DNA from 3 places in the Streptomyces sp. NPDC041784 genome. Region 1 is predicted to be linked to each of the others. Evidence: riboswitches for the same ligand, from Rfam matches in the RefSeq annotation. Region 1 holds a riboswitch; each other region holds the start of a gene.
What was found. Region 1 has a riboswitch for S-adenosylmethionine ahead of ACZ6D7_RS05280 (aminotransferase class V-fold PLP-dependent enzyme). Riboswitches for the same ligand answer to the same signal wherever they lie in the genome.

Region 1 (9,968 bases):
GGCTCCGTCGAAGACACAGGTGACCTCGGCGCCGGTCTGCGCCGCGAGCTGGGAGAGCTGCCCCAGCAGCCGCAGCCGCTGCTTCTCCAGCGGCATCTGCGGATAGCCGGTCTTGGTGACGTTGTAGCCGTCGACGACGAGATGCGCCTGGGGCAGCGCGAGCAACTGGTCGAGAATGGCCGGATCGTTCTCCGACAGGGCGCGCGCGGCGATGTCCTTGGGGGTCATACGTCCCGGTTCGACCGCGTCGACCGTCTCCGCGGGGCGCACGGACACCGGGGGCAGCGCCAGTTCGCGCCGCAGCCCCTGGGCCGCGTCGAGCACGGTGTCCAGCAGCAGCCGTACCCGCATGTCCTCGACGCTGCGCCCCTCGCGAGCAGCCCGCCGGGTGGCCTCCAGAGCCGCCTCCGCCTCGCCGAGGCGGGCCTTGAGCCGCCGGGTCTCGCTCTCGGCGGCGGAGACCTGGGTCTGCCCCTCGGCGCGTACGGCCTCGATCTCGCCCTGCACCTTGCGCAGGGCGGCCTCGCCGCGCTTGACGTCACTGAGGGCCGAACGCAGCTTGCGGTGAAGCGATTCCGCTTCCTTCTTCGCCGCGTCCAGCTCGGCGCGCAGCCGCCCGGTGTCCGCCCGGGTCTGCTCCCGGGTCCGCTCCAGTTCCTCGCGCAGCCGCTCCAGCTCGGCCCGGCTCTCCTCGTCGACGCGCTCGGCGTCCGCCCGCTGAGCCTCCTCGCCGGCCGCGGTCACCAGCTTCACCCAGCCGGTGGGCCGCAGTACGTAGGCCGCGGCCGCCACGTCGAGCGGGTCCGCGGCCGGGGTCGGCGAGCCGGAGTCGAGAGCGCCGGACAGCTCCGGCTGGGCTTCTCTGAACTTCTCGGCGATGCGCTGCCGGAACAGCGGATCGGTCTCCAGCGCGGCCGCCATCGCGTTGCCCGCGAACTTGGCCCGGCGATTCGGGGCGAACCGGGCGTACTGCCTGAGCTGCGCGGGCAGTTCACCGACGGTCAGCCCGCCGAACCCGTCGGAGACGATCTGCACGACCCGCCGGCGCACGCCGTCGGGCAGCGGACGGTCGAGCACCTCAGCGGCGCCGTCGCCCGGCCCCCCGCCTGCGCTCTCCACCATCCGTCACACCCCACAATGCCTGTGCGGGGCCGCCTCCGTCAGGAGTCGGCGCCCGGCCGATCCACGAGTTCCACCTGGTCCACGGCGTTGCACCAGCGGCACCGCACCGACTCGATGGTCTCACTGACGACCTCGCGCTCCTCCACCTTGGGCTCGCCCGCCAGGTCGAGGTGGATGTACTCGACGACCTTCGACGAGCGCGTCACGTCGAACCGGGTGAGGTTGCCGCAGAGGGTGCAGCGCCACCGCGTCGAGGCGGTCGGCAGGGGAACCGTCATGGTGACTGTCCGCTTCCTTCTAGTGTCGGTCGTGCGAGGGGGTCGCGCCGGAGGCTCCCCGCCGTGTGTGGCTCGTAACCCTACGGCCTGGCGGGTAGTCGCCGCCCATCCGTCCGCGGCGGCGAGGCGGTACGGGATGGTGCGTCCCGTTACGCCATGCTCTGTGTTCATGATCGGCAACTGGAGCGGACCCGTCGGCAGAGCGTTCCGGACGGCTCCGGTGACCCATGGGCTGATCGCCCTGTGCTCGGCGATCTTCGTGATCGGCCCGGCCGCGGGCATCAATCCCGCGTACGGCTCCGGCGACGGGCTGCTCGCCGCGCAGCGCGCCTACTTCCGCCGCTGGGGCGTGATCCCGGTGGAACTCTTCCAGGACTCCCCCGGGGCCGCCCTGACCCCGGCGACGGCCCTGTTCATCCACGGCAGCTGGGTGCACCTCCTGGGCAACATGCTCTTCCTGTACGTCTTCGGGGCGATGACCGAGGAACGGATGGGCCGCGTCCAGTTCACGCTGTTCTACGTCGGCTGCGGCTACCTCGCGCTGCTCGGGTACGCCGCCGCCCACGCCGAGTCGTCGTCCTCGCTGGTCGGGGCGTCGGGGGCGATCTCCGCGGTGCTGGGCGCGTTTCTGTACCTGTTCCCCCGGGCGCGGGTGACCAGTCTTCTGCCGTTCCTGTTCTTCCTGCCGCTGCGGTTCCCCGCCTGGGTCGTGCTGCCGTTCTGGGCGGCGCTCCAGTGGGTGGCGGCGGGGCGGGCGGCCCAGGGGCCCGGGGTGGCCTATCTGGCGCACCTGGTGGGCTTCGGGCTGGGCCTCGGCTACGCGTGGGCGCGCTTCGGCCGTACCACTAGAGTGAAGGCCGCCCCAGCTCCGGCTCCCGAGGGAGAGAACCAGCCGTGATCACCGCGATCGTCCTCATCAAGACCAGCGTGGACCGGATCCCCGAGATCGCCGAGCGGATCGCCTCGCTGGACAGTGTCAGCGAGGTCTTCTCCGTCACCGGGACCTACGACCTGATCGCCATGGTGCGGGTGAAGCGGCACGAGGACCTCGCCGAGGTGATCCCCGGCAGCATCAGCAAGATCCCCGGCGTGGAGGCGACGGACACCCACGTGGCGTTCCGGACGTACTCGCAGCACGACCTGGAGGCGGCGTTCGCGATCGGTCTGGACTCCTGACCGCCTGAACACCGAACACCGCCCCCGGCGGCGGACCGGCTAGACCGCCGGGACGCAGCGGCCGTTCTCCGTCCGGTACGTCCACCGCGCACCCTCGCTCACCAGGGCGCGTACGGCCGTGACGAAGCGGTCCACGTGCTCGTCGGGGGTGCCGGCGCCGAAGCTCACCCGGATGGCGTTGAGGGACTTCTCGCCCGGGGCGGCCTCGGGGGCGCCGCACTCGCCCTGGGCCTCGGGGGCGCCGCCCAGGAGGGTGCGGACCAGCGGGTGGGCGCAGAACAGGCCGTCGCGGACGCCGATGCCGTACTCGGCGGAGAGGGCGGCTGCGAAGTGGGAGCTGTTCCAGCCGTCGACGACGAAGGAGATCACCCCGACCCGGGGGGCGTCGTCGCCGAAGAGGGAGAGGATCCGGACCGCCGGGACCTCGGCGAGGCCCGTGCGCACCTTCTCGATCAGGTACCGCTCCCGCGCGACCAGCGTGTCGAAACCGGCCTCGGTGAGCGCCGTGCAGGCCGAGGCGATGGAGTAGGCGCCGATCACGTTCGGGGAGCCGGCCTCGTGGCGGGCCTCGCTCTCGTGCCACTCCACGTCCACTCCCCCGTCCTCGCGCCGGGTGACCCGGCGGCTCGCGCCGCCGCCCGCGAGGTACGGGTCGGCCTCGCGCAGCCAGTCGGCGCGGCCGGCCAGGACGCCGGAGCCGAAGGGGGCGTACAGCTTGTGGCCGGAGAAGGCGACCCAGTCGACGTCGAGGTCACGGACGGACACCGGGTGGTGAGGGGCCAGCTGGGCGGCGTCCAGGACGATCCGGGCACCGTGGGCGTGCGCGGCCGCCGCCAGCTCCCGTACCGGCCACAGCTCGCCGGTGACGTTGGAGGCGCCGGTCACGCAGACCAGGGCCGGGCCGTACGGGTCGCGGGCGGCGAGGGCGCGCTCCAGGGTCTCGACGGCCTGGCTCGGGGTGCGCGGGGCGTCGAGGTAGGTGACAGAAGCGTCCTGCCAGGGCAGCAGTGAGGCGTGGTGCTCGGTCTCGAAGACGAAGACCTGGCAGCCGGCGGGCAGGGCCTGGGCCAGCAGGTTGAGGGAGTCCGTCGTCGAGCGGGTGAAGACCAGTTGGTCGTCGGCGCGGCAGTCGAGGAACTCGGCGACGGTCCGGCGGGCGTTCTCGAAGAGGTCCGTGGAGAGCTGGGAGAGGTAGCCGGCGCCGCGGTGGACGCTGCCGTAGTACGGGGCGTAGGCCGCCACGTCGTCCCAGACGCGCTGGAGGGCGGGGGCGCTGGCCGCGTAGTCGAGGGCCGCGTAGGTGACCTCGCCGCCGGTGACGAGCGGGACGGTGACATCCCGGCCCAGAACGGGCAGCGGGGCACAAACGGTCTGGGCGGCGGCAGCGGTGGAGACGGACATGGCGAACTCCCGTGAGAGGCAAGGGGAAACCACCGTGCGAGCGGACGGCGCTCCAGCACGGAGGAAGGAAAGAAGGGATGCGGAGGCGGGGCTCTACGCCCTATCGCATTCGCTGACTCACGGAAGGCTCCTCGACGACCAGGACCCCTGGCCCCACACTCTCGAAAAGTGTGCGAGGGGTCCGCGCTTGCCGTGGACCTCACTGCCCACGACCTGGTCCTCACCCGGGGCACCCCGCCACGGACGGAGGGTTGCCGGACAGTCGGCCGGGGCCTCATGACTGTCACTCATGACCTGGTACAGGAACGTACGCGACGTGATCGTCGTCCCGCAACCCGTGTCCGGATCGCGGGACGACCATCGGGTCGTATCAGGCGTTGCTGGCCGCCACCCAGCGCTCCAGCGCCTGCCGGGCCGCACCCGAGTCGATGGCCTCGGCCGCTCTCGCCATCCCGGCGCCGATCTGCTCGGCCAGCGTCGCCCCGCCCGGGTCGAGGGCCACCAGGGCCGCCGCCGAGTTCAGCAGGACGGCGTCCCGGACGGGGCCCGGCTCGCCCTCCAGCAGCCGCCGCGCGACCTCCGCGTTGTACGACGGGTCCCCGCCGCGCAGGGCCTCCACCGGGACCAGCTCGATGCCGACGTCCCGGGGGTCGAAGGTCTCCTCGGTGACCTTCCCGTCGCGCACCACCCACACCCGGGAGGTGGCCGTGGTGGTCAGCTCGTCGAAGCCGTCGTCGCCGCGGAAGACGAGGGAGGAGTTGCCTCGCTCGGCGAAGACACCGGCGACGATGGGCGCCATGCGCGGGTCGGCGACTCCCACCGCCTGCGCCCGCACCTTCGCCGGGTTGGTCAGCGGGCCGAGCGCGTTGAACACCGTACGGATGCCCAACTGGCCGCGGGCTGCGCCCACATGACGCAGTGCCGGATGGAACTTGATGGCGAAGCAGAAGGTGATCCCGGCCTCCTCGGCCACCTCGGCCACCCGCTTCGGCGTCAGCTCCAGATTGACGCCCAGCTTCTCCAGGACGTCCGAGGCACCGGACGCGGAGGACGCGGCGCGGTTGCCGTGCTTGACGACCTTCGCGCCGGTGCCGGCCACGACGATCGACGACATCGTGGAGATGTTCACCGTCTTGGCGCCGTCGCCGCCCGTGCCGACGATGTCGACGGTCCGGCCCGGCACCTCGATCAGATTGGCGTGCTCGTACATCGTCCGCACGAGCCCGTTGATCTCCGCGACCGTCTCGCCCTTGGCCCGCAGCGCCACGGCGAACCCGGCGATCTGCGCGTCGGTCGCCTCGCCGCGCATCATCAGGTCCATCGCCCAGGCGGTGTCGTCCGCCGACAGGTCCTGGCCGGCCAGCAGGCCGTTCAGCAGGGCGGGCCAGGAACGGCCCGCCGCGGTGTCGCCTCCAGCGGGGGTCACAGCGCTCATAGCCGCTCCTGGGTGTGTACGTACGAGTAGGGACTCGCGGAAGAGTGTGATCCCACCCTATCCAGCCGGACGGCACGGCGAAGGGCCCCGTCCGAAGACCGGACGGGGCCCTTCACTCAAGGCGTGGCGACGCCTGGCGATCAGTGGTGGCCGTGGCCGCTCGTGATCTCCTTGTACTCCTCGACGGTCGGCTTCGGGATCTGCTGGTCCTCGCCGAAGTACGCGTCGCTGATCTTGGCGCGCAGCTTCTCGGAACCCTTCACCTTGCGCTCGACACCGTTCTCGTCGACGGTGGCACCGATCGCGGCCGGCTCGTACTGCTCGTGGGCCGTGAGCGTGAAGAGCTGCTCCTGGCTGAGCGGCTCGTGCACCTCGATGAACTCACCGTGCGGCAGACGCTTGATGGTGCCGGTCTCGCGACCGTGCAGCACCTTCTCGCGGTCCCGGCGCTGCAGGCCGAGGCAGATCCGCTTGGTGAGGATGTACGCGATGATCGGCCCGACGAAGAAGAAGATCCGGACGAACCAGGTGATCGCGTTGATCGACAGGTTGAAGTGCGTGGCCCACAGGTCGTTGCCGCCACCCACCAGCGTGATCATGTACATCGTGACCCAGGCGACGCCCAGCGCGGTACGGGTCGGCGCGTTGCGCGGCCGGTCCAGGATGTGGTGCTCGCGCTTGTCGCCGGTGATCCACGACTCGATGAACGGGTAGGCCGCCAGCGCCGCGAGGACGACACCGAACAGCAGCAGCGGGATGAACACGCCCAGGACCAGCGTGTGGCCCCAGATGTTGATCTCCCAGCCCGGCATGAAGCGGATCAGACCCTCGGCGAAGCCCATGTACCAGTCGGGCTGGGCGCCGGTGGACACCTGGTCCGGACGGTAGGGGCCCATCGCCCAGATCGGGTTGATCTGCGCGACCGCGGAGATGACCGCGATGACACCGAAGACCAGGAAGAAGAAGCCTCCGGCCTTGGCCATGTACACCGGCAGCAGCGGCATGCCGACGACGTTCTTGTTGCTCTTGCCGGGGCCCGCGAACTGCGTGTGCTTGTGGTAGAAGACCAGGATCAGGTGGCCCACGACCAGGCCGAGCATGATGCCCGGCAGCAGCAGGATGTGGACCGAGTAGAACCGCGCCACGAAGTCGTGGCCCGGGAACTCCCCGCCGAACAGGAACATCGAGATGTACGTGCCGACGATCGGCATCGACAGGATGGCGCCCTGGGTGAAGCGGACACCGGTGCCGGAGAGCAGGTCGTCCGGGAGCGAGTAACCGGTGAAACCGGTGAACATGCCCAGGACGAACAGCAGGAAGCCGAACAGCCAGTTGATCTCACGCGGCTTGCGGAACGCGCCCGTGAAGAACACGCGCATCATGTGCACGAACATGCCGGCGAGGAAGATCAGCGCCGCCCAGTGGTGGATCTGCCGGATGAGCAGACCGCCGCGCACGTCGAAGGAGATGTGCAGGGTCGAGCTGAACGCCTCGGACATCAGCTGTCCCTGGAGCGGGACGTAGCTGCCGTGGTACTCCACCTCGTTCATCGACGGGTGGAAGAACAGCGTCAGGTACACACCCGTGAGGATGATGATGATGAAGCTGTAGAGGCAGACCTCACCCAACATGAACGACCAGTGGTCGGGGAAGATCTTGCGCATGTTGGCCTTGGCGAGGGAGTAGATCCCCAGCCGGCCGTCGGCCCAGTCGGCGACCCGCTCGCCGGCCGGTGCCTTCCCGCGTTCGCGGGACTCGGTGTTCTCTGTGGTGCTCATCCGCGCTCCCAGAAAGCAGGACCGACGGGCTCTTCGAAGTCGCTGAGCGCCTCGAGGTAGCCCTCGTCGTTCACGCCGATGCGCAGCTGCGGCAGAGCGTGACCGGCCGGGCCGAAGATGACCTTGGCTCCGTCGGAGAGGTCGAAGGTGGACTGGTGGCAGGGGCACAGCACGTGGTGCGTCTGCTGCTCGTACAGCGAGATCGGGCAACCGACGTGGGTGCAGATCTTCGAGTACGCCACGATGCCCTCGTGCGACCACTCGAGCTCGCGCTGGTCCTTGATGTCGTCGGGCTGGAGCCGGACGATCATCAGGGCGGCCTTGGCGATCTCGTTCTGGAAGTTCTCGTCGTGCTCCTCCAGGCCCTCGGGCTTGGCGAAGGTGAGCGAACCGACGGCGACGTCCGCGGGACGCAGCGGCTCGTTCGTGTTCATGTTGACGAGCAGCTTGCCCTTGGCCCACAGCGTGTGGCGCAGCTTGTCCTCGGGCAGCGGGCCCAGGTCGCGCAGCAGCACGACACCGGAGAGCGGCACCAGGGTGAGCGCGCCGAACATCGTGGTGCGGATCAGCTTGCGACGGCCGATCGCCGACTCCTTGGCACCCGCCTTGAAGTCCGCGTGGACCTTGGCGCGCACCTCGGGGGGAGCCGCGATCGGGTGACGCTCGTCGGCGACCTCGACGTCGGACATCAGGGTGCGGGCCCAGTGGACCGCGCCGGCGCCGATGGTGAACAGCGCCGTGCCCAGCGTCAGACCCAGCGCGAAGTTCAGCGCGCTGAGGTGGCCGATCGGGAACACGAAGATCGACTTGTCGGCCGGGATCGTCACGAAGGACGCGATGAATCCGACGGTCGCGAGCATCGACAGCGTGAACAGGAAGGCGACCGCGCGCTCGGACCGCTTGGCGGCCCGCTCGTCGATGTCCTGGATGCGGTGCTCGTGGGGCGGCAGGCCCGGGTCGGCGAACGGGTTCTTCTCGTCCGCCACGGATACCGCACCGTGCGCGTGGTCCTGCTCAGCGGGCAGGTTCTCTTCTGGAATGTCTTGGCTACTCATGACTTCTTGGCCTTTGCGGTCCGAGCGGCGACCCAGACGGCGACCGCGATCAGTGCGCCGAGGCCGAAGATCCAGGCGAACAGGCCTTCGCTGACGGGGCCGAGGCCACCCAGCTCCAGACCGCCCGGGTTCACCGTCTCGTCACCGTTGACCGCGTGCAGGTACGCGATGATGTCCTTCTTGTTCTGCTCCGACAGCGTCGTGTCGGGGAAGGAGGGCATGTTCTGCGGGCCGGTCTGCATGGCCTCGTAGATGTGCTTCGGGTCCACGCCCTCGAGGGTCGGGGCGTACTTGCCGTCGGTGAGGGCACCGCCCTTGCCGGTGAAGTTGTGGCACTGCGCGCAGTTGGTGCGGAACAGATCGCCACCCTTGGCGATGTCGGCACCCTCCGAGCCGTACTGGGCCTCGGTGGGGACGTTCGGGCCGGCACCCAGGGAGGCGATGTACGCGGCCAGCTGGTCGATCTGGGCCTGCGTGTAGATGACCTTCTTCTTCGGCACCTGGGCGCCCTGGGAGGTCGCGGCCGGCATACGGCCGGTGCCGACCTGGAAGTCGACGGCCGCGGCGCCCACGCCGACCAGGCTCGGACCGTCGGAACTGCCCTGACCGCCGGTGCCGTGGCAGCTGGCGCAGCCTACGGCGTAGAGCTTCTTGCCCTCGTCGATGGCCAGGGACTGGGCGGTTTCATCTGCCTGCGCCTTGCTCGCGGGCGCGAACGCGGCGTACAGCCCCCCCGTGCACGCCAGCGCGAGGAGTAGGACGACGAGCGCCGCCAGCGGATGGCGTCGTCGTGCGGAGAGCTTTTTCACGGATTACCCCGGTGTCAGGATCTTCTGCGTCGATGCTTCTGGGATGTGCGCTTCTGCGGCGCGCGGAACGGTCCCGCTACTTGATCATGTAGATCGTGGCGAAGAGGCCGATCCAGACGACATCGACGAAGTGCCAGTAGTAGGACACGACGATCGCGGCGGTCGCCTGCTCATGGGTGAACCTCTTGGCCGCGTAGGTGCGTCCGAGGACCAGCAGGAAGGCGATCAGGCCGCCCGTCACGTGCAGACCGTGGAAGCCGGTGGTCAGGTAGAAGGCCGAGCCGTAGGCGTCCGAGGAGAGCGAGAGCCCCTCGTGCTTCACCAGCTCGGTGTACTCGTAGATCTGACCGCCGACGAAGATCGCGCCCATGACGAAGGTGATGATGAACCAGCCCCGGAGCTTCTTCACGTCACCGCGCTCGGCGGCGAACACGCCGAGCTGGCAGGTGAGCGAGGAGAGCACCAGGATCGTGGTGTTCGTCGCCGAGAACGGGAAGTTCAGGGCGTCGGCCTGTTCCTTCCAGAACTCGGGACCGGTCACCGATCGCAGGGTGAAGTACATCGCGAAGAGGGCCGCGAAGAACATCAGCTCGGAACTCAGCCAGATGATGGTTCCGACGCTGGTGAGGTTCGGCCGATTGACCGACGGGTGCGCGTGCCCGGTTTCTACTGTCGTTGCTGTCGCCACGACCGACATTATGTCGGTCGCTTATCCCGCCCTCACTCCGGGGGGTGCCGTTCGGAGTGTTCGCACGTCGTGTACTGCCCGGATGGCCCATCGAAGTCGTGTTCCAAGCAGTGTTGACGGGGTGTTCAAGGGAGTAGCATCCGCCGCAACGGTTCTGTCCGTACGACGCCGATGTCACGGAGGAAGCATGCAGGCGACCGCCACGGTGCTGGTCTACAGCGACGAC
Region 2 (9,968 bases), on a different contig from region 1:
GATGCGGGTGCCCTCGACGATCACTTGGCCGTCGCGGACCGTTCCGCCGGGCAGGACCACATGGGCGCCGGAGAGGACGAGGGGCGCCTTGCCCGCGGGCCGCGGGTCGTGGGTGGCGTCGCGCGCAGTTCCCCGCGCCCCTAGAGGGGTGGCCATCAGGGTGTTACCTCCATACCGTCAGTCGTCTCGAGGAGATCCCAGGCCAGGAGCCCCGCACCTCGGCAGCCCGCCGTGTCGCCCAGTGCCGCCGGCACGATCGTCGGCAGTTTCTGGAAGGTGATCCGCCGCCGGACGGCGTCCCGCAGCGGTGTGAACAAGGTTTCCCCCGCCTCCGCGAGCCCGCCACCGATGACGAGCGTGCGCGGGTCCAGCAGGGTGAGCGCGGTGACCAGGCCGTCGGCGAGCGCGTCCACGGCGTTCCGCCAGATCCGGACGGCGTTCGGGTCGCCGGACGCGACGGCCTTCGCGCAGTCCGCGGCGTCCGCCTCCGGATCCCCGCAGGCCGCCGCCCATGCCTCGCTCACCGCCGCCGCCGAGGCGAACCGCTCCAGACAGCCGTGCTGCCCGCACGGACACGGGGCCCCGCCGGGCCGTACGACGATGTGGCCGATCTCGCCCGCGAAGCCGTGCGCGCCCGCCTCCACCCGGCCGTCGACCCCGATGGCGCCCGCGATGCCGGTGCCCAGCGCCACGAACAGGAACCGGTCGGCACCCCGGCCCGCGCCCACCCGGCCCTCGGCGAGCCCGCCGGTGCGCACGTCGTGGCCGAGTGCGACGGGGCTGCCGAGCCGTTCGGCGAGCAGCGCGCGCAGGGGGACGTCGTGCCAGCCCAGGTTGGCCGCGTAGGCGGCGACGCCCCGGGTCTCGTCGACGATCCCGGGCACCGCGACGCCGGCCGCGGCCGCGGGCTCGCCGAGCAGGTCGATGCCGTGGGCGCGCAGGTCGGCGGCGAAGTCGAGGATGGCGGCGACCACCGCGTCGGGGCCGCGCTCGCGGCCGGTGGCCCGGCGGTCCTCGTGCAGCAGGGTGCCGTCGGTCCCGACCAGCGCGGCCTTCATCCCGGTGCCGCCCACGTCGAGGGCGATGACATGTCTCACGGGAACAGTGTGGACCGATTACCCGCAAGAGGTCTAGTCCACTTGCGCGGGTTGGGGGTACGGTCCCGCTCCAAGAGGGCCGAAAGAGGTCTAGTCCACACGGGTGGTGTAGACCTTAATCCGGATAGCGGTCCATTGGTATGAACAATCACTTGTCCATCCATTGGACAATCGGACGCAGTGAGCAGTCGGGAGAAGAGGCCAGTGCAGGCGCGGGCAGGAAAGTCGGGAACGGTCGCGGGGAAGATCGGCGGGACGATCGCGGGGGTGTCCGCACTGGGCATGGCCGCGGTCCTCTCCGGTTGCGGACTCACCGGAGGCTCCGACGACGTCACCCTCAGACTGGTCGCGGCCGACTACGGCGACAGCGCCGCCAACAGCTCCGAGAAGTACTGGGACAAGCTCGTCGCGGCGTACGAGAAGGATCACCCGAACGTCACCGTCGAGGTGACCGTCTACTCCTGGAACGACGTCGACGCCAAGGTCAAGGAGATGGTCGACGCCGGCGACGCGCCCGACATGGCGCAGATCGGCGCCTACGCCGACTACGCGGCCGCCGACCAGCTCTACAAGGCCGGCGAGCTGCTCTCCATCCCCGTCCAGGCCGACTTCGTGGGCCAGCTCGCCGACGCGGGCAAGGTGCGGGGCGTGCAGTACGGCATGCCGTTCGCCTCCTCCACCCGGCTGCTCTTCTACAACAAGACCCTCTTCGAACAGGCCGGCCTCACCCCGCCGACCACCTGGGACGACCTCGCCAAGGACGCGGCGGCGCTGAAGAAGGACGGCGTGAAGTACCCGTACGCGCTGCCGCTCGGCTCCGAGGAGGCGCAGGCCGAGACCATGCAGTGGCTGCTCAGCGGTGGGGGCGGCTACAACCAGACCGTCAGCAGCTACAGCCTCGACTCCACCGAGAACGTCGACACGTTCGGCTGGCTGAAGAACGAGCTGGTCGGCAAGGGGCTGACCGGACCGGTCGCACCCGCCGAGCTCAACCGCGCCGACGCCTTCGCCGCCTTCACCAACGGTGACGTCGGCATGCTCAACGGCCACCCGTCCCTGATGAAGGCGGCCGCGAAGAAGGGCGTGAAGTTCGGCATGGTGCCGATGCCCGGCGTGGACGGCCCCGCCAAGGTCTCCATGGGCGTCGCCGACTGGATGCTGGCCTTCCGCAAGAACGGGCACGCCGATCAGATCGGCGACTTCCTCGACTTCGTCTACAGCGAGGAGAACGTGCTCGACTTCTCCCGCGAGTACGACCTGCTGCCGGTCACCAACTCCGCCTCCCAGGTCATGAGCACGGCCAAGGAGGACGCCGACCTCCAGCCGTTCCTGGAGGAACTCCCGCTCTCCCAGCTCTACCCGGTCGGACGGACCTCCTGGGCGCAGGTCAGCGCGGCGATCAAGAAGGAGATCGGCCGGGCCGTGACCCCGTCCGGCAGTCCGGCCACGGTGCTGGGCGACCTCCAGACGACGGCCGCGACCGCGGAGAGCGCCGCCGGGGAGTGAGTCGGCTGTCGGTGGCCGGGGTTACCGTTCAGGGCATGCAGGAACAGCTGGAGGACAGGGAGCGCGCCGTCCTCGCCCTGGAGCGACGCGGCTTCCCCGGCCCCGGCGCGAAGGAGCGTGCGATCCGCGAGGAACTCGACCTCTCCCCGCTCCGCTACTACCAACTCCTCAACGCCCTCCTCGACGACCCCCGCGCCCTGGCCCACGACCCGGTGACGGTGAACAGACTGCGCAGGGTCCGCGAGACCCGCCGCGCCGAACGCTGATCGCTAGGCGCCGAGCCGCCGAGCCGCCGAGCCGCCGACGGGGTCTCGGTGTGGCTCGGTCCCGTGGCCTCGCCCCCCGGTCGCCGTGCCCCGCGGATATCGTCGGCGTATGGGCATCCATGAGACGCACTCCGAGGAACCCGTACCCACCCCCACCCCCGTCCCCACCACCCCCGCCGGGCGTGAGGGGCTCGGCGCGATCCTCGCCAGGCCCTCCCGCACCCTCGTCGGGCTCGACTTCGACGGCACCCTCGCCCCCATCGTCGCGAACCCCGAGGACGCACGGGCCCACCCCGACGCCCTCGCCGCGCTCACCGCACTCGCCCCCAAGGTCGCCGCCGTCGCCGTCGTCACCGGCCGGCCCGCCGAGGTCGCCGTACGCAACGGCGGGTTCGCGGGGGCGCGGGGGCTGGAGCATCTCGCCGTCCTCGGCCATTACGGCGCCGAGCGCTGGGACGCCCGGACCGGCACCCTCACCGCCCCGCCCCCGCATCCGGGCGTCGCCGCCGTCCGCGCCGAACTGCCGGGGATCCTCGACGCGGCCGGCGGCGAGCCGGGCGTCTGGGTGGAGGAGAAGGGCGGCCGGGCCGTCGCCGTCCACACCCGCCGGGCCACCGACCCCCAGGCCGCCTTCGACGCCCTGCGCGCGCCCCTCACCGACCTCGCCACCCGGCACGGGCTGATCGTCGAGCCCGGCCGGATGGTCCTGGAACTGCGCCCGCCGGGCATGGACAAGGGCGTGGCCCTGCTGGAGCACGTCCGCGAGACCGGCGCCCGGTCGGTCCTCTACGCCGGCGACGACCTCGGCGACCTCCCCGCCTTCGCCGCCGTGGACAAACTCCGCTCCGACGGCGTCCCCGGCCTGCTGGTGTGCAGCGGCAGCACGGAGGTCACCGAACTGGCCGACCGCGCGGACCTCGTCGTCGACGGGCCCGCCGGCGTCGTACGGCTGCTGCGGGAGCTGGCCGGTCAGCTGGGCTGAATCTCCCGGAGCGCCTCCAGCTGATCCAGGAACCACCGGGCCGGAGGCAGCGCGGTCGCGGCCGCCGCCAGCCTCTTGGTGCGCTCGGCCCGCTCCTCCGGCTTCATGGTGAGACCCTCGTGCAGGGCACGGGCGGTCTCCAGCACGTCGTACGGATTGACGACGAGGGCGTCCTCGCGGAGCTCCCAGTACGCCCCCGCCTCCCGGGACAGCACCAGCGCGCAGCCCTCGTCGGAGACCACCGGGATCTCCTTGGCGACCAGGTTCATACCGTCCCGGACGGGGTTGACCAGGGCCACGTCCGCGAGGCGGTAGGCGGCGAGCGAGCGGGCGAAGTCGTCCTTCACGTGCAGGACGACCGGGGTCCAGCCGGGGGTGCCGTAGGTCTTGTTGATCTCCGTGGCCAGGCGCTGCACCTCGGCCGTGTAGTCGCGGTAGACGGCCAGATCCTGGCGGGAGGGGTAGGCGAAGGCCACATGGACCACCCGCTCGCGCCACTCCTCGTGGTCGTCGAGCAGCTGCCGGTAGGCCAGCAGGCCGCGCACGATGTTCTTGGACAGCTCGGTCCGGTCGACCCGGACGATCGTCTTCCGTCCCTCTCCGATCTCCTCGCGCAGGGCGGCCATCCGCTCCTCGACGTCCGGCCGGTGCGAGCGCTCGCGCAGGAAGTCGGCGTCGGCCCCGAGGCCGTGGACGCCGAGCCAGGTCCGGTGGCCGGGGCCCTTCCAGCCGGGCACGTACTGGAACGACTCCGGCACCCCCGACAGAGCCATCCGCGCGGCCACGTCGAGGTCCAGGGCCTGGACGCAGGACGAGAAGGCATCACTCCACCGGTGGGTCAGGAACCCCAGCCGGTCCGCCCCGAGCATGCCCAGGACCAGCTGCTCGCGGATGTCCCGCGGCAGCAGGGCGAAGTAGTCCGCCGGCGCCCACGGCGTGTGCGAGAAGTGGCCGATGCGCAGGTCGGGGCGGAGCTCCCGGAGCATCCCGGGGACCAGGCACAGGTGGTAGTCCTGCACCAGGACCGCCGCGCCCGGCGCCGCCTCCTCCGCCAGCGCCTGCGCGAAGGCCCGGTTGTACGTCTCGTACGACGCCCACTGGCGCCGGAACTCCGTGTCGAAGACCGGCTCCAGCGGGGTCTGGTACAGCAGGTGGTGGATGAACCAGAGCACCGAGTTCGCGATGCCGTTGTAGGCGTCCGCGTGGACGTCGGCCGGAATGGGCAGCATCCGCACGCCCTCCTCGCCGACCCCGCGCCGGACCGCCTCGCGGTCGCCGTCGGAGAGCGCGGAGCAGACCCAGAGGGCGCCCGCGTCCGGGCCGATGGCCGACAGGCCGGAGACCAGCCCACCGCCTCCGCGTTTCGGGTCCAGCGAGCCGTCCTCGCGGAGCGAGTACGAGACCGGGCCGCGGTTGGACGCGACCAGCACCTGAGCACCCCGAGCGGCAGCTTCGTGCGTGGTAGCCATACGCCTCAACCTAGCCCGGCGCGGAAACGCTCAAACGTACGGTCGCGCTGTGTGGACGGTCCATATCCGGCCGTATCGCGGGCCGTATACGGCGCCACGCCCGTGTTACGCGACCTTGCGCGACTGGTACTCCGCGATCTCCGCCATCGGCGGCCGTTCCTCCGTGTCCACCGAGTAGGTGCGTGGTTCGAAACCGTCCGAGCCCCGCTCGAACTGGGTGAGGGAGGGACGGACGAGATGGCCGCGGGCCAGCCGGAGCTGGGCGGTGCGGTAGATCGCCGCCGCCATCCGGCCGAGCGCCTGGCCGTCCTGGTGGCGGTGCTTGCGCACCCCCACGTCGACCTGGGCCAGCGCGTCGAGGCCCACCAGATGCAGGGCGTCCACCAGCATGCCCAGCTCGACCCCGTACCCGACCGGGAACGGCAGCTGCTCCAGCAGGGTGCGCCGGGCCGCGTACTCGCCGCCCAGCGGCTGGACGAACCCGGCCAGCTGCGGCCAGTGCATGTTGAGCAGCGGCCGGGCCATCAGCTCGGTCACCCGGCCGCCCTGGCCGGCCGCGCCGCCCAGCGGACGGTCGTACATGCCCTTGACCAGGTCCACCTGGGGGTCGGTGAGCAGGGGGCCCACGATGCCCGAGACGAAGTCGGAGGAGAACTCCTTCAGGTCGGCGTCGATGAAACAGACGATGTCCCCGGTGGTGACGAGCAGGGAGCGCCACAGCACCTCGCCCTTGCCGGGCACGGCCGGGAGGCGCGGCAGGATGGTGTCCCGGTGGACGACCCGCGCGCCCGCCGCGGCCGCGACCTCGGCGGTACGGTCGGTCGACCCCGAGTCGACGACGACGATCTCGTCGACCAGCGGGACCTGCTGCATGAGGTCGTGACGGATGACCGCGACGATGTCGCCGACCGTCTCCTCCTCGTTCAGCGCGGGCAGGACGACGGACACCGACTGATGGGTGGCGCGTTTCGCGGCCAGGATCCGGTGCAGCGGACGATCGGCCACGGACCAGGAGCGGGTGGTCAGCCAGCGCTCGACTTCTTCCAGCACAGTCTGCGGCTCCTCACTGTCGTGATCACACCGGGTGCACGGCGGGTGACCGTGTGATCCATCTCGCGGTTCGGACGACTATCTCAACTGTCCTGGCCTTCGGTTACAGTCTTGAACAACGCGGATGACCATCGCATGTCCGAGGTCGTCCGCTGTTCGCCGAGTTCAACAACTACATACCGCTCATCCAGAGGGGCAGAGGGATACGGCCCGATGAAGCCCCGGCAACCCTCCAGCCGGTCTTGTCACATTGATGTGGCGAGGCTCCCGGCTCGGGAAGGTGCCAAATCCGTCTCACGGCGAGATGCGTCGTGAGGAAGATGAGGAGAAAGGGCCTCGCCTCACATGGCTGCGCAGACTGTTGCAAGCACCACGGACAGCACTACCGAATCCACCGTAGACCTCGGCCCCGCCGCCGCGCTGAGCTGCCGCGAATGCGGTCACCGCGTGCCCCTCGGCCCGGTCTTCGCGTGCGAGGAGTGTTTCGGCCCGCTCGAGATCGCGTACGACTTCTCCTCCTACGACACGGAGGAGCTGCGCAAGCGCATCGAGGCGGGACCCGCGAACATCTGGCGCTACGCGCCGCTGCTGCCCGTCCCGGCCGACGTGGCGGACAAGCCGAACATCAACCCCGGCTGGACCAAGCTCGTCAAGGCCGACAACCTCGCGCGTGAGCTGGGCGTCACCGGCGGGCTGTACGTCAAGGACGACTCCGGCAACCCGACGCACTCCTTCAAGGACCGTGTCGTCGCGCAGGCCATCGAGGCCGCCCGCGCCTTCGGCTTCACCACCCTGTCCTGCTCCTCCACCGGCAACCTCGCCGGTGCCGTCGGCGCCGCCGCGGCCCGCGCCGGTTTCCGCTCCTGCGTGTTCATCCCGCACGACCTGGAGCAGGGCAAGGTCGTCATGGCCGCGATCTACGGTGGCGAACTCGTCGGCATCGAGGGCAACTACGACGACGTGAACCGTTTCTGCTCCGAGCTGATCGGCGACCCGGCCGGCGAGGGCTGGGGCTTCGTCAACGTCAACCTGCGGCCGTACTACGCGGAGGGGTCCAAGACCCTGGCGTACGAGATCTGCGAGCAGCTCGGCTGGCGGCTCCCGGACCAGCTGGTCGTCCCGATCGCGTCCGGCTCCCAGCTCACGAAGATCGACAAGGGGCTCCAGGAGCTGATCAAGCTGGGGCTGGTCGAGGACCGGCCGTACAAGATCTTCGGTGCGCAGGCGGAGGGGTGCTCGCCGGTGTCGGTGGCCTTCAAGGCCGGCCACGACGTCGTACGGCCCCAGAAGCCGAACACGATCGCCAAGTCGCTGGCGATCGGCAACCCGGCGGACGGTCCGTACGTGCTCGACATCGCGCGGCGTACGGGCGGTGCCGTGGAGGACGTGAACGACGAGCAGGTCGTGGACGCGATCAAGCTGCTGGCGCGGACCGAGGGGATCTTCGCGGAGACGGCCGGTGGGGTGACCGTCGGGGTCACGCGCAAGTTGATCGAGAACGGTCTGCTGGACCCGACGAAGACCACGGTCGTCCTGAACACCGGCGACGGCCTGAAGACCCTGGACGCGGTGGCCGGCACCGGCCTCACCGCGACCATCCGCCCCACCCTGGACTCTTTCCGAGAGGCTGGCCTCGCATGAGCGTCACTGTCCGCATCCCCACCATCCTGCGCACCTACACCGGCGGCAAGGCCGAGGTGCCCGCCGAGGGTGCGACCCTCGGGGAGGTCATCTCCGACCTGGAGAAGAACCACACCGGGATCGCCGCGCGCGTCCTGGACGACCAGGGCAAGCTGCGCCGGTTCGTCAACGTGTACGTGAACGACGACGACGTGCGGTTCGAGCAGGGGCTGGAGACGGCGACCCCGGACGGTGCCGGCGTCTCGATCATCCCGGCCGTCGCCGGCGGCTGACCTGTGGTTGACCGTCGTTCAGTACCCACCGGTAGTAACCGTCGGTAACAGTGATTACCGAGTGTTCATCGAATTGCCCCCTCCGTGAGAGAAGCGGAGGGGGCAATTCAGTGTGATTGAGCGCGGTACAGTTGGGGAACCGGGTCGCGAAACCCTGATCCGGAGTCTTTGATTTCTGCCTTGAGCCCGATAAGAAGCAGCCAAAGTGTGCGCCTCTTTCGTGGCTTTTGTGGCATTTGCGGGGCCCGACTTGCCCTGAATTCTGGCGAATTCTCGCCACATTCCGGATCGTGTGCGTCCAGAATTCTCGTCCAAGTGACCTGTTGCAGAGGGCAGTTGGACAGATACATTCGGCCGCGGTCGACGCGTTCCGGCGCACGCCCCCAACCAGCTGGGGGGTGAGGTCTGACCCGGATCCACGAAGTGTGGATCTGTGCAAGGGCCAGTAATAGGGGAGTTAGGCATGGCTCAGGGCACCGTCAAATGGTTCAACGCGGAGAAGGGGTACGGCTTCATCGCGGTCGACGGTGGTGCGGATGTTTTCGTCCACTACAGCGCGATCCAGATGGACGGATACCGCACCCTGGAAGAGGGTCAGCGGGTCGATTTCGAGATCTCGCAGGGCCAGAAGGGGCCGCAGGCGGACATGGTCCGCCTGGCGACCGGCTGAAGCACGCGCCGACTGACAGCGACGTTCTTCTGTTTCATCTTCGAAGGGCTCGCACCTCCTGGGGTGCGAGCCCTTCGGCATGCCCGGGGACCGGCGGGCGCGCCGCTGTTCACCTGCGGATCGGCCCGAGCCGCTTGCACTCGGCATGGGCGAGTGCTAATCATTGGCGTTAGCACTCTGAAGGTGAGAGTGACAACGAAGGACCGGGTCGGTGAGGCCCGCAGGCCAGGTGGGGCAAGGAACCACACGGCATGCGAGCCGTCCGTCGCGGGCGCGGGCGCGGTCCGAAGGAATCACCCCCAGTCCTGGAGGGACCACTTCACATGGCCAAGATCATCGCGTTCGACGAGGAGGCGCGGCGCGGCCTCGAGCGCGGCATGAACCAGCTCGCGGACGCCGTGAAGGTGACGCTCGGCCCCAAGGGCCGCAACGTCGTCCTCGAGAAGAAGTGGGGCGCCCCCACGATCACCAACGATGGTGTGTCCATCGCCAAGGAGATCGAGCTCGAGGACCCGTACGAGAAGATCGGCGCCGAGCTGGTCAAGGAAGTCGCCAAGAAGACGGACGACGTCGCCGGTGACGGTACGACCACCGCGACCGTTCTCGCCCAGGCGCTGGTCCGCGAGGGTCTGCGCAACGTCGCCGCCGGCGCCAACCCGATGGCTCTGAAGCGCGGTATCGAGAAGGCCGTCGAGGCCGTCTCCGGTGCCCTGCTGGAGCAGGCGAAGGATGTCGAGACCAAGGAGCAGATCGCTTCCACGGCCTCCATCTCCGCCGCCGACACCCAGATCGGCGAGCTGATCGCCGAGGCCATGGACAAGGTCGGCAAGGAAGGCGTCATCACCGTCGAGGAGTCCCAGACCTTCGGTCTGGAGCTGGAGCTCACCGAGGGTATGCGCTTCGACAAGGGCTACATCTCGGCGTACTTCGCCACCGACATGGAGCGTATGGAGGCCGTCCTCGACGACCCGTACATCCTGATCGCGAACTCCAAGATCGCCAACGTCAAGGACCT
Region 3 (9,968 bases), on a different contig from region 1:
GTCCGGCAGGTACTGGTACAGCGAGCCGACCGACACCCCCGCCTCGGCCGCGACCCGGGTCGTGGTGAGCGCCTCGACGCCGTCCTCCACCAGGATCCGCTCGGCAGCCTGGAGGAGCAGCGCCAGCCGCGCCCTGCTGCGCGCCTGCCGGGGTGTGCGGCGCAGGGAAGCGGCACCCGTTTCCGTGGTCGGCCGGTCCAAGAATCGTCTCCGAACGTGAACGTGACTTTGTTTCAGGTTTACGCTACCTTCGCGCCCATGACCGCCTCAAGCTCGGCGCTGAGCAGGGAACGGGCCGCCGTGGCGGACGTCTGCCGGCGCCTGGGGGCCGAGGGCCTCCTCATCGGCACGGCAGGGAACGTGAGCGTCCGTGTCGACGACCTGGTCGCCGTCACCGCGACCGGAGCGGTCCTCGCCGAACTGACGCCGGACCAGGTGACCGTGGTCGACCTCGACGGAAAGATCGTGGCCGGCACCCTGCGGCCCACCTCCGAACTGGACCTCCACCTCGGCGTCTACCACCGCTATGGCACCGGCGCCGTCGTCCACACCCACGCCCCGATGGCCACCGCGGTCTCCTGCGTGCTCGACGAACTGCCCTGCGTCCACTATCAGTTGCTCGCGCTGGGCGGCACCGTGCGGGTCGCGCCGTACGCCACCTTCGGCACCCCGGAACTCGCCGAGTCCGTCCTCGCCGCCCTCGACGGCCGTGGCGCCGCCCTGATGGCGAACCACGGCGCGGTCACCCACGCGACGACCCTCGGCAAGGCCGTCGAGCACGCCCTGCTCCTCGAATGGGCCTGCGGCGTCTACCAGCGCGCGGCCACCATGGGCCGGCCCCGCTTCCTCGACGAACAGCAGCAGCTCGCGGTGATCGAGGCCGCGATCGCCCGCGACTACGGCACCACCCACCCCGTACCACCCACGCAGGAGGGACAGTGATGAAGGTCTTCACGATGGGCGTGCACGTGCTGGACGTGCTGGTGCGGCCGGTGGAGGAGATACCCGAGGGCCAGGGCGCGACGCTCGTCGAGGACATCCGGATGACCGCCGCCGGAACGGCCGGCGGCACCGCCCTCACCCTCGCCAAGCTGGGCGCCGAGGTGCGCAGCGCGGGCGCCGTCGGCACCGACCCCACCGGCGACCTGCTCGTCCAACTGCTCGGCAGGGCGGGCATCGACACCGAGTTCCTCGTCCGCCGCACGGACACCGCCACCTCCGCGAGCGTTCTGCCCATCCGCCCCAACGGCGACCGGCCCTCGCTCCACCTGCTGGGCGCCAACATCACCTACGGCCTCGACGACGTCCCCTGGGACGCCCTCGCCCAGGCCACCCATCTGCACCTCGGCGGCCCCGAGCTGATCGGCGTCGACACCGCCACCCGCATCCTGTCGTACGCCAAGGAGCACGGCGTCGTCACCTCCGTCGACCTGCTCGCGCCGGGTGTCCTCGGCGGCTTCGAGCAGATCGAGGCGGCCCTGCCCCACATCGACCACTTCCTGCCCAACGAGGACCAGGTCCTCGGCTTCACCGGCGAGGACGACCTGCTCAAGGGGGCGCGCAAGCTCCTGGGCGCCGGGGCGGGCGTCGTCGCCGTCACGCGCGGCGGGGACGGCGCGCTCGTGGTGACCGCCGACGGCGCGGAACCGGTGCCCGCCTTCGTCGTCGACGTCGTCGACACCACCGGGTGCGGCGACGCGTTCTCCGCGGGCTATCTGCGGGGCGTGGGCCTCGGCCGTACGCCGAGCGACGCCGCCGTCCTCGGCAGCGCCGCCGCGGCGCTCGTCGCGCAGGGCCTCGGCAGCGACCACGGCGACTTCGACCTCGCCGCCGCCGACGCGTTCGCCGCGACGGCCACGTCCCACGCGTGAGATGACGCCGGAGGGGCGCGACGGCCGGCCGGAGTGAGGGAACCGCGGCCGCGGACTCACCTGGTGGACGCCCCCTTGACGACGGACGGGGGCCGATCGACACTCGGTACGGGAATCCTAGTGAACGGGTAGGGAATCATGGGACGACAGGAGCCTGCCACCGGCCGAGCGAGCCGTACGGCATGGTCGTCGCCCCTGCTCACCTCCCGCCGTCACATCGACCTGCAGCGCGTGTGCAGCGCGATCAGCCACCAGGGCTGAGCCGGACCCCTCCCGCGCCCACCGCCCCCGGCGGTGCCCCCTGGGCACCGCCGCCCGGCGCGCGCCGACGAGGTCCGCCTCCCACTCCGACGTCGCATCCGCCGCGCGCCGGTCCGCCGCGCGCGCCGCCCCCGGGGAGACTCATGTCCGTCACACCACCGGCCGCCCGGCTGTCCGTCCGCCCCGCCCCCGCCTTCCGGGGCCGCATCGGCCGCGACGCCCGCAGCGGCCACTACGCCGTACCGCGCCGCTACCGCCTGCACCTGTCACCGGCCGACCCCGACGGGCTGCGCATCGCCGTCACCCACAGCCTCCTCGGCCTGGACCGGTCCTGTCCGGTCACCTTCCTGCCCGCCGTCCCGGACCGTCCCGACGGCGGCCACTCCGCGCTGCGCCCGCTCTACGACGCCAGCGCCCACCGCTACACCGGACCGGCCGCCGCGCCCGTGCTCAGCGACGACTGGTCGGGCCGCATCGTCTCCACCCACGGGCCCGACATCGCCCGTGACCTTGCCGAGCTCAGCGAGACGGGGGTCCCCCCGGCCGAAGGCTGGGGGAGCTTCGGCGGCGGCCGGGCCATGCTGTACCCGTGCGGCGCCGAGTCGGAGATCGAGGCCGTCGAGCGAATGTGCGCCCAGGGCATCGAGGCGGCCGCGCAGCGCGCCGGGGCGGCCGACGCCGGGAACGCCGGGAACACGGAACGCGCCACCGCGCTCGACACCCTGCTTCACACGCTCGGCGTGCTGGACCAGGGGCTGAGTGTGCAGCCGTATCTGATCAGCGATCAGATCACCGCCGCCGACGTCGAGTTGTGGGTCGCTCTGGTCCAGCTGGACACCGTCCACCGCCATCATCTCGACGCGGCCGCGGTGCACCGCATCGCCGGCCACCCCGCCCTGTGGGCCTACGCCCGCCGTCTGGCCGGCCACCCGGCCTTCGGCGCCCACCTCGACCTCGACGGCATCGCCCGCCGCCACCACGCCCGTTGCCAGGGCCTGGAGGCCGCCGGTTCCGCCGTGCAGATCCTGGACTGGGCGGCGCACACCGCGCCCGTCCAGTAGCCGTTCCAGCCCGTGGACCGGCGTTGACATTCGCTCGGGCACCCGTCTTAACTTACGGCCCAGAACGGTCATGAGTGTCAGCGACAAGCCCTGGCTTGCTGACCGGCAACCCTCGCGCCGCGGTGGGGTGCCCCAGGTGACGACCGGACCGGATGCCGTTCCGGCAAGGACGATTCGGTAAGCGCGAGGGCCCCTTCGGGGGCCGCGACAGTGACGGAGAACCCCATGTACGCAGCTCTCAGGACGGCGCCCCGCCGCCTCCGGGGCTGCGTACGGCCGTCCGCCCAGCCCCTCGTCGCCGACCGCGCCGTCGATCTGCTCCGCGTGAACAGCGCACTGTGTACCGCACCGGGCCGTGCCCGCTGTCGGGGCTGAATCCTTCTCACCACCCTTCGCCCCGCCTCCGCGTTCCTGACGAACACCGCCCGATCGGTGTGCCGTTGACCGCCCCACCCCGGTTCCGTGTACACATCCGTGCGCCGTGCGCCTCACCACGGCCGCCACCACGGCTGTGCCCGTCCGGGGTACCCGACTCCCGCCGGAGCCCCTCATGAGTGAACCCCCAGGTGCCGTGACCCTCGCCGAAGCACCTGCCCTCGACACGCCGTCGGAGAAGCTCGCCGCCCAGCGAGTCCAGCCTCTGCGCCGGCCCGGACGGTGGATCGCCACCGCCGTCGCCCTGGTCCTTGTCGCGCAGTTCGTCCACGGCCTGGTCTCCAACCCCTTCTACCAATGGGACCGCTTCGGCTACTGGTTCCTGCGGCCAGTGATCCTCGACGGACTGCTGATCACCCTCGAAGTCGCCGCCTACAGCGCGGTGCTGGGCCTCGTCGGAGGCATCCTGCTCGCCCTCGCCCGGCTCTCCAGGAGCCCGGTGCTGCGCGCGGTCAGCTGGACCTACGTCTGGGCGCTGCGCTCCATCCCGCTGATCGTGGTGCTGCTCTTCCTCTACAACTTCAGCGCCCTGTACCAGACGCTGAGCCTGGGCGTCCCCTTCGGACCCGCCTTCTTCACCTTCGACGAGTCCCGGCTCGCCACCGACATGGCGATCGCCGTCGTCGGCCTCAGCCTCAACGAGGCCGCCTACGCCGCCGAGGTGGTCCGCGGCGGCATCCTCTCCGTCGACCAGGGCCAGCACGAGGCGGCCGCCGCCCTCGGCCTGCCCAAGGGCTACCAGTTCTGGAAGATCGTCTTCCCACAGGCCCTGCGCTCGATCACCCCGAACTACGTCAACCAGCTGATCGGCCTGATCAAGTCCACCTCGCTGGTCTTCTACGTGTCGCTGCTCGACCTGTTCGGCACCGCCCAGACCATGGGCGCCACCTACCCCGGCGACATCGTGCCGCTGCTCCTCGTGGTCACCGTCTGGTACCTGATCCTCACCAGCGTGGTGTCCGTCGTCCAGTTCTACGTCGAGCGGTACTACGCCCGGGGCGCCACCCGCTCCCTGCCGCCCACCCCGCTCCAGCAATTCCGCAGCGCCCTTGTCGAGTTCAGGCAGCGGCTGCGCAAGGAGGCCGCCGTATGACCACCGAGACCGCACCGGCCGCCGTCGAGGTCCACGACGTGCACAAGTGGTACGGCACCCACCGGGTGCTGGACGGGGTGAACCTCACCGTGCGGCCCGGCGAGGTCACCGTGATCCTCGGCCCGTCCGGCTCCGGGAAGTCCACCCTGCTGAGGGTCGTCAACCACCTGGAGAAGCCGGAGATCGGCTACGTCAGCATCAACGGCGAGCCGATCGGAGTCCGCCGGCACGGCGGCCGTCTGCGCGAGCTGAGCGAGCGGACCATCCTGACCCAGCGCAGCCGCATCGGCTTCGTCTTCCAGAACTTCAACCTCTTCCCGCACCTCACCGTGCTGGACAATGTCGCCGCCGCCCCCGTGGCCACCGGGAAGCTCAGCAGAGCCGCCGCCCAGGAACTCGCCCGCGAACTCCTCGGCCGCGTCGGCCTCGCCGACAAGGCCGGCGCCTACCCCCGGCAGTTGTCCGGCGGCCAGCAGCAGCGCGTCGCCATCGCCCGCGCCCTCGCGCTGCGCCCGGGCGTCATCCTCTTCGACGAGCCCACCTCGGCCCTCGACCCCGAACTCGTCGGCGAGGTCCTCGCGGTCATCAAGGACCTGGCGACCAGCGGCACCACCCTCGTCATCGTCACCCACGAGATCGGCTTCGCCCGCGAGGTCGCCGACCGGGTCGTCTTCATCGACGGCGGACGGATCGTCGAGCAGGGCCCGCCGGCCGAGGTTCTCGACCGACCGCAGCACGAGCGGACCCGGGACTTCCTCAGCAAGGTGCTCTGACACCGACGCGCCCCACGACTTCCCCCCACGCCACACCCTCACCACCCTCTGAGTCACAAAGGACGGCCATGTCTGCCCACTTCACCCGACGCAGCCTGATTCGCGGCATCACCGCGGCGACCGCGGTCGCCACCCTCGCCACCGGGCTCGCCGCCTGCGGTGGTGACAGCGAGGCCGCCACCACGGCCGACGGCGCCGCCGCAGGCAGCGTGACCATCGGCCGGGTGTCCAACGGTGCCGCCAAGGAGACCGTCCTGAAGGTCTCCGAGGTCAAGTCCATCAGCGCCGAACTGCCCGACGCGATCAAGAAGAGCGGCAAGCTGACCATCGGCATCGGCGCCCTGCCCTCCGGCTTCGCCCCGCTGGCGTACGTCGGCGACGACCAGAAGACCCTCACCGGGGCCGAGCCCGACCTCGGCCGCCTGGTGGCCGCGGTCCTCGGCCTGAAGCCCGAGACGAAGAACTTCACCTGGGAGAACCTCTTCGTCGGCATCGACAGCGGCAAGGTCGACGTCGCCTTCTCGAACGTCACCGACACCGAGGAGCGCAAGAAGAAGTACGAGTTCGCCTCCTACCGCCAGGACAACCTCGGCTGGGAGGTCAAGAAGTCCAACAAGTGGAACTTCGACGGCAACTACGAGAACCTCGCCGGACTGACCGTCACCGTCGGCTCCGGCACCAACCAGGAGAAGATCCTCCTGGAGTGGAAGAAGAAGCTGGAGTCCGAGGGCAAGAAGCTCACCGTCAAGTACTACCCGGACCGCAACGGCATCTACCTGGCGCTCGCCAGCGGCAAGATCGACGCGTTCTTCGGCCCCAACCCCGGGATCGCCTACAACGTCTCCCAGACCGCGGGCACGGCCAACGCCACCCGCAACGCGGGCACCTTCTCCGGCGCCGGCGAGACGCTCCAGGGCCTGATCGCCGCCACCGCCAAGAAGGACAGCGGCCTCGCCAAGCCGGTCGCGGACGCCATCAACCACCTGATCGAGAACGGGCAGTACGCCAAGTGGCTGGCGGCCTACAACCTCTCCAACGAGGCCGTCGCCAAGTCCGAGATCAACCCGCCCGGACTGCCGCTGGACAACTCCTGACCGACCGGCGCCCCGCCGGGAACACCCGGCGGGGCCCGGGCGTTGTGACTCATGACGAGATGGGACAGGCGCCGACGCGCGCCCGACAGGGGGAGGTGCCGGCCGTGACGCACACATTCCACGCCGTGCACCTGTCCTCCCGGCCTCACATAGACCTCCAGCGCGTGGCCGGCGCGCTCTGTTGCTCCTGACACCCGTTCCCCGAAGCGGCACCCCTTGACGCGGGTGACGTGCGCTCTCGTACGGACCTCCAGGAAGGCACCCTCGTGTCCTCGACCCCCTCCTCCCCGCTGCATCTCGCCGTCGCTCTGGACGGCACCGGCTGGCACCCCGCCTCCTGGCGCGAGCCCGTCGCCCGACCCCGTGAGCTGTTCACCGCCGGATACTGGGCCGATCTGGTCGCCGAGGCGGAGCGCGGACTGCTCGACTTCGTGACGATCGAGGACGGCCTCGGCCCGCAGTCCTCCCACTTCCTCGACCCGGACGACCGCACCGACCAGGTCCGCGGCCGCCTCGACGCCGTGCTGATCGCCTCCCGCGTCGCCCCGCTCACCCACCACATAGGCCTGGTGCCGACCGTGGTGGCCACGCACACCGAGCCGTTCCACCTCTCCAAGGCGATCGCCACCCTCGACTACGTGAGCACCGGCCGGGCCGGCCTGCGTGTCCAGATCACCGCCCGCCCCACCGAGGCCGCCCACTTCGGCCGCCGCACGATCCCCCGGATCGAGGCCTACGACTCCCCGGCCACCCAGGACCTGGTGACCGAGCTGTTCGACGAGGCGGCCGACTACGTCGAGGTCGTGCGCCGCCTCTGGGACAGCTGGGAGGACGACGCGGAGATCCGGGACGTCACCACGGGCCGCTTCATCGACCGCGACAAACTCCACTACATCGACTTCGAGGGCCGCCACTTCAGCGTCAAGGGGCCCTCCATCACCCCGCGCCCGCCGCAGGGCCAGCCCCTGGTCACCGCTCTGGCGCACGACACCGTCCCCTACCGGCTGGTGGCCCGCGCCACCGACATCGGCTATGTCACCCCGCACGACACCGGCCAGGCCCGTGCGATCGTCGCCGAGATCCGCGCCGAACAGGAGCGGGCGGGGCGGGCCGCGGAGCCGCTGCACGTCTTCGGCGACCTGGTGGTCTTCCTCGACGACGACCCGGCCGAGGCCGCCGCCCGGCGCGACCGCCTCGACGCCCTCGCCGGCGAGGAGTACCGCAGCGACGCCCGGATATTCGCCGGCTCGCCCGCCCAACTCGCCGATCTGCTCCAGGACTTCCGGGCGGCCGGACTGACCGGGTTCCGGCTGCGCCCCGCCGTCGCCGGCCATGACCTCCCGTCCATCACCCGGGGCCTCGTCCCCGAACTCCAGCGCCGTGGGGCCTTCCGCCGTGCCTACGAGGCCGACACCCTGCGCGGGCTGCTCGGCCTGAGCCGCCCCGCCAACCGCTACGCCGCAGCCTGAGCCGGACGGAGAGCCGACGACCATGAGCAAGCCCCAGAAGCAGATCCATCTCGCCGCGCACTTCCCCGGCGTCAACAACACCACCGTGTGGAGCGATCCGCGGGCCGGCAGCCATATCGAGTTCAGCTCCTTCGCCCACTTCGCGCGGACCGCCGAACGCGCCAAGTTCGACTTCCTCTTCCTCGCCGAGGGGCTGCGGCTGCGCGAACAGGGCGGCAGGATCTACGACCTGGACGTGGTCGGCCGCCCCGACACCTTCACGATCCTGGCCGCGCTCGCCGCCGTCACCGAGCGCCTCGGCCTGACCGGCACCATCAACTCCACCTTCAACGAGCCCTACGAGGTGGCCCGCCAGTTCGCCAGCCTCGACCACCTCTCCGACGGCCGCGCCGCGTGGAACGTCGTCACCTCCTGGGACGCCTTCACCGGCGAGAACTTCCGCCGTGGCGGCTACCTCCCGCAGGGCGAGCGGTACGCCCGCGCCAAGGAGTTCCTCGCCACCACGGGCGAGCTCTTCGACTCCTGGCGGGGCGACGAGATCGTCGCCGACCAGGGCACCGGCACCTTCCTCCAGGACGCCAAGGCCGGGGCCTTCGTCCACGAGGGCCGGCAGTTCGACATCCAGGGCCGGTTCAACGTGCCCCGCAGCCCCCAGGGCCGCCCGGTGATCTTCCAGGCCGGGGACTCCGACGAGGGCCGCGAGTTCGCCGCCTCGTCCGCCGACGCGATCTTCAGCCGGTACGCGGCGCTCGACGCCGGCCAGGCCTTCTACACGGACGTCAAGTCACGCCTCGCCAAGTACGGCCGGCGCGCCGACCAACTGCTGATCCTGCCCGCCGCGAGCTTCGTGCTGGGCGACACCGACGCCGAGGCCGAGGAGATCGCCAAGGACGTGCGCCGCCAGCAGGTCAGCGGCGCCACCGCCCTCAAGCACCTGGAATTCGTCTGGAACAGGGACCTGTCCGGCTACGACCCGGAGGGCCCCCTGCCCGACATCGACCCGGATCTCGGGGAGAACCACATCGCGCGCGGCCGCGCCCAGGTCCGGATGTACCGCGACCCGCTGGCCACCGCCCGCGAATGGCGGGAGCTCGCGGAAGCCAACAACTGGTCGATCCGCGACCTGGTCATCGAGACCGGCAACCGGCAGAACTTCGTCGGCTCCCCGGCCACCGTCGCCAGGACGATCAACGAGTACGTGCAGGCCGACGCCGCCGACGGCTTCATCCTCGTCCCGCACATCACCCCGAGCGGCCTCGACGACTTCGCCGACAAGGTCGTCCCGCTCCTCCAGGAACAGGGCGTCTTCCGCACCGAGTACGAGGGCACCACGCTCAGGGACCACCTCGGCCTCGCGTACCCGGACGAGGCGGACAGCACCGCTCGGGTGGCCTCGTGAAGTTCCTCGCCATCACCCTGATCGTGCACCGCCCGGACCCGGTCACCGGCGTCCTGAAGTCCACCCAGGACCGCTTCCGCGAGGTGCTCGACAACGCCCTGCTCGCCGAGGAACTCGGCTTCGACGGCTTCGGCGTGGGGGAGCGGCACGAGCGGCCGTTCATCTCCTCCTCGCCGACCGTCGTCCTCAGCCACGTGGCCGCCCTGACGCGGCGGATCCGGCTGTTCACCGCCGTGACGACCCTCAGCCTCCTCGACCCCGTCCGCGCCTACGAGGACTACGCCACCCTCGACCACCTCTCCGGCGGCCGGCTGGACCTCATCATCGGCAAGGGCAACGGAGCCGCTCAGCGCGAGCTGTTCCGGGTCACCCCCGAGGACCAGTGGGAGCGCAACGCCGAGAGCTACGAGGTGTTCCGGCAGATCTGGCGCGACGACAAGGTCACCGCGGCGACCCGGTTCCGCCCGCCGCTGACCGACGCCGAGGTGTGGCCGAGACCGTACCAGCGGCCC

Region 2: another riboswitch for S-adenosylmethionine. It lies ahead of thrC (threonine synthase); the one in region 1 lies ahead of ACZ6D7_RS05280 (aminotransferase class V-fold PLP-dependent enzyme).
Region 3: another riboswitch for S-adenosylmethionine. It lies ahead of ACZ6D7_RS09175 (amino acid ABC transporter permease); the one in region 1 lies ahead of ACZ6D7_RS05280 (aminotransferase class V-fold PLP-dependent enzyme).

What each region holds. Positions count from the first base shown of each region.
Region 1 is NZ_JBVJAB010000002.1:351,347-361,314, forward strand. Features, by position in the region: gene ACZ6D7_RS05260 (NYN domain-containing protein) at 1-1,122, opposite strand, end outside; gene ACZ6D7_RS05265 (hypothetical protein) at 1,161-1,400, opposite strand; gene ACZ6D7_RS05270 (rhomboid family intramembrane serine protease) at 1,570-2,298, shown strand; gene ACZ6D7_RS05275 (Lrp/AsnC family transcriptional regulator) at 2,295-2,576, shown strand; gene ACZ6D7_RS05280 (aminotransferase class V-fold PLP-dependent enzyme) at 2,616-3,977, opposite strand; SAM riboswitch class IV at 4,156-4,272, opposite strand; gene trpD (anthranilate phosphoribosyltransferase) at 4,348-5,412, opposite strand; gene qcrB (cytochrome bc1 complex cytochrome b subunit) at 5,553-7,190, opposite strand; gene qcrA (cytochrome bc1 complex Rieske iron-sulfur subunit) at 7,187-8,245, opposite strand; gene qcrC (cytochrome bc1 complex diheme cytochrome c subunit) at 8,242-9,054, opposite strand; gene ctaE (aa3-type cytochrome oxidase subunit III) at 9,131-9,751, opposite strand; gene ACZ6D7_RS05310 (response regulator) at 9,930-9,968, shown strand, end outside.
Region 2 is NZ_JBVJAB010000071.1:1,059-11,026, reverse strand. Features, by position in the region: gene nagA (N-acetylglucosamine-6-phosphate deacetylase) at 1-156, opposite strand, end outside; gene ACZ6D7_RS47200 (ROK family protein) at 156-1,097, opposite strand; gene ACZ6D7_RS47195 (ABC transporter substrate-binding protein) at 1,380-2,603, shown strand; gene ACZ6D7_RS47190 (DUF3263 domain-containing protein) at 2,639-2,869, shown strand; gene otsB (trehalose-phosphatase) at 2,979-3,851, shown strand; gene ACZ6D7_RS47180 (alpha,alpha-trehalose-phosphate synthase (UDP-forming)) at 3,839-5,320, opposite strand; gene ACZ6D7_RS47175 (glucosyl-3-phosphoglycerate synthase) at 5,426-6,370, opposite strand; SAM riboswitch class I at 6,551-6,697, shown strand; gene thrC (threonine synthase) at 6,716-8,011, shown strand; gene ACZ6D7_RS47165 (MoaD/ThiS family protein) at 8,008-8,283, shown strand; gene ACZ6D7_RS47160 (cold-shock protein) at 8,747-8,953, shown strand; gene groL (chaperonin GroEL) at 9,277-9,968, shown strand, end outside.
Region 3 is NZ_JBVJAB010000003.1:563,092-573,059, forward strand. Features, by position in the region: gene ACZ6D7_RS09150 (TetR family transcriptional regulator) at 1-201, opposite strand, end outside; gene ACZ6D7_RS09155 (class II aldolase/adducin family protein) at 259-942, shown strand; gene ACZ6D7_RS09160 (carbohydrate kinase family protein) at 942-1,871, shown strand; gene ACZ6D7_RS09165 (putative leader peptide) at 2,010-2,132, shown strand; gene ACZ6D7_RS09170 (glutathione S-transferase C-terminal domain-containing protein) at 2,276-3,193, shown strand; SAM riboswitch class IV at 3,260-3,383, shown strand; gene ACZ6D7_RS09175 (amino acid ABC transporter permease) at 3,744-4,721, shown strand; gene ACZ6D7_RS09180 (amino acid ABC transporter ATP-binding protein) at 4,718-5,494, shown strand; gene ACZ6D7_RS09185 (ABC transporter substrate-binding protein) at 5,563-6,588, shown strand; gene ACZ6D7_RS09190 (putative leader peptide) at 6,648-6,779, shown strand; gene ACZ6D7_RS09195 (LLM class flavin-dependent oxidoreductase) at 6,855-8,057, shown strand; gene ACZ6D7_RS09200 (NtaA/DmoA family FMN-dependent monooxygenase) at 8,080-9,456, shown strand; gene ACZ6D7_RS09205 (LLM class flavin-dependent oxidoreductase) at 9,453-9,968, shown strand, end outside.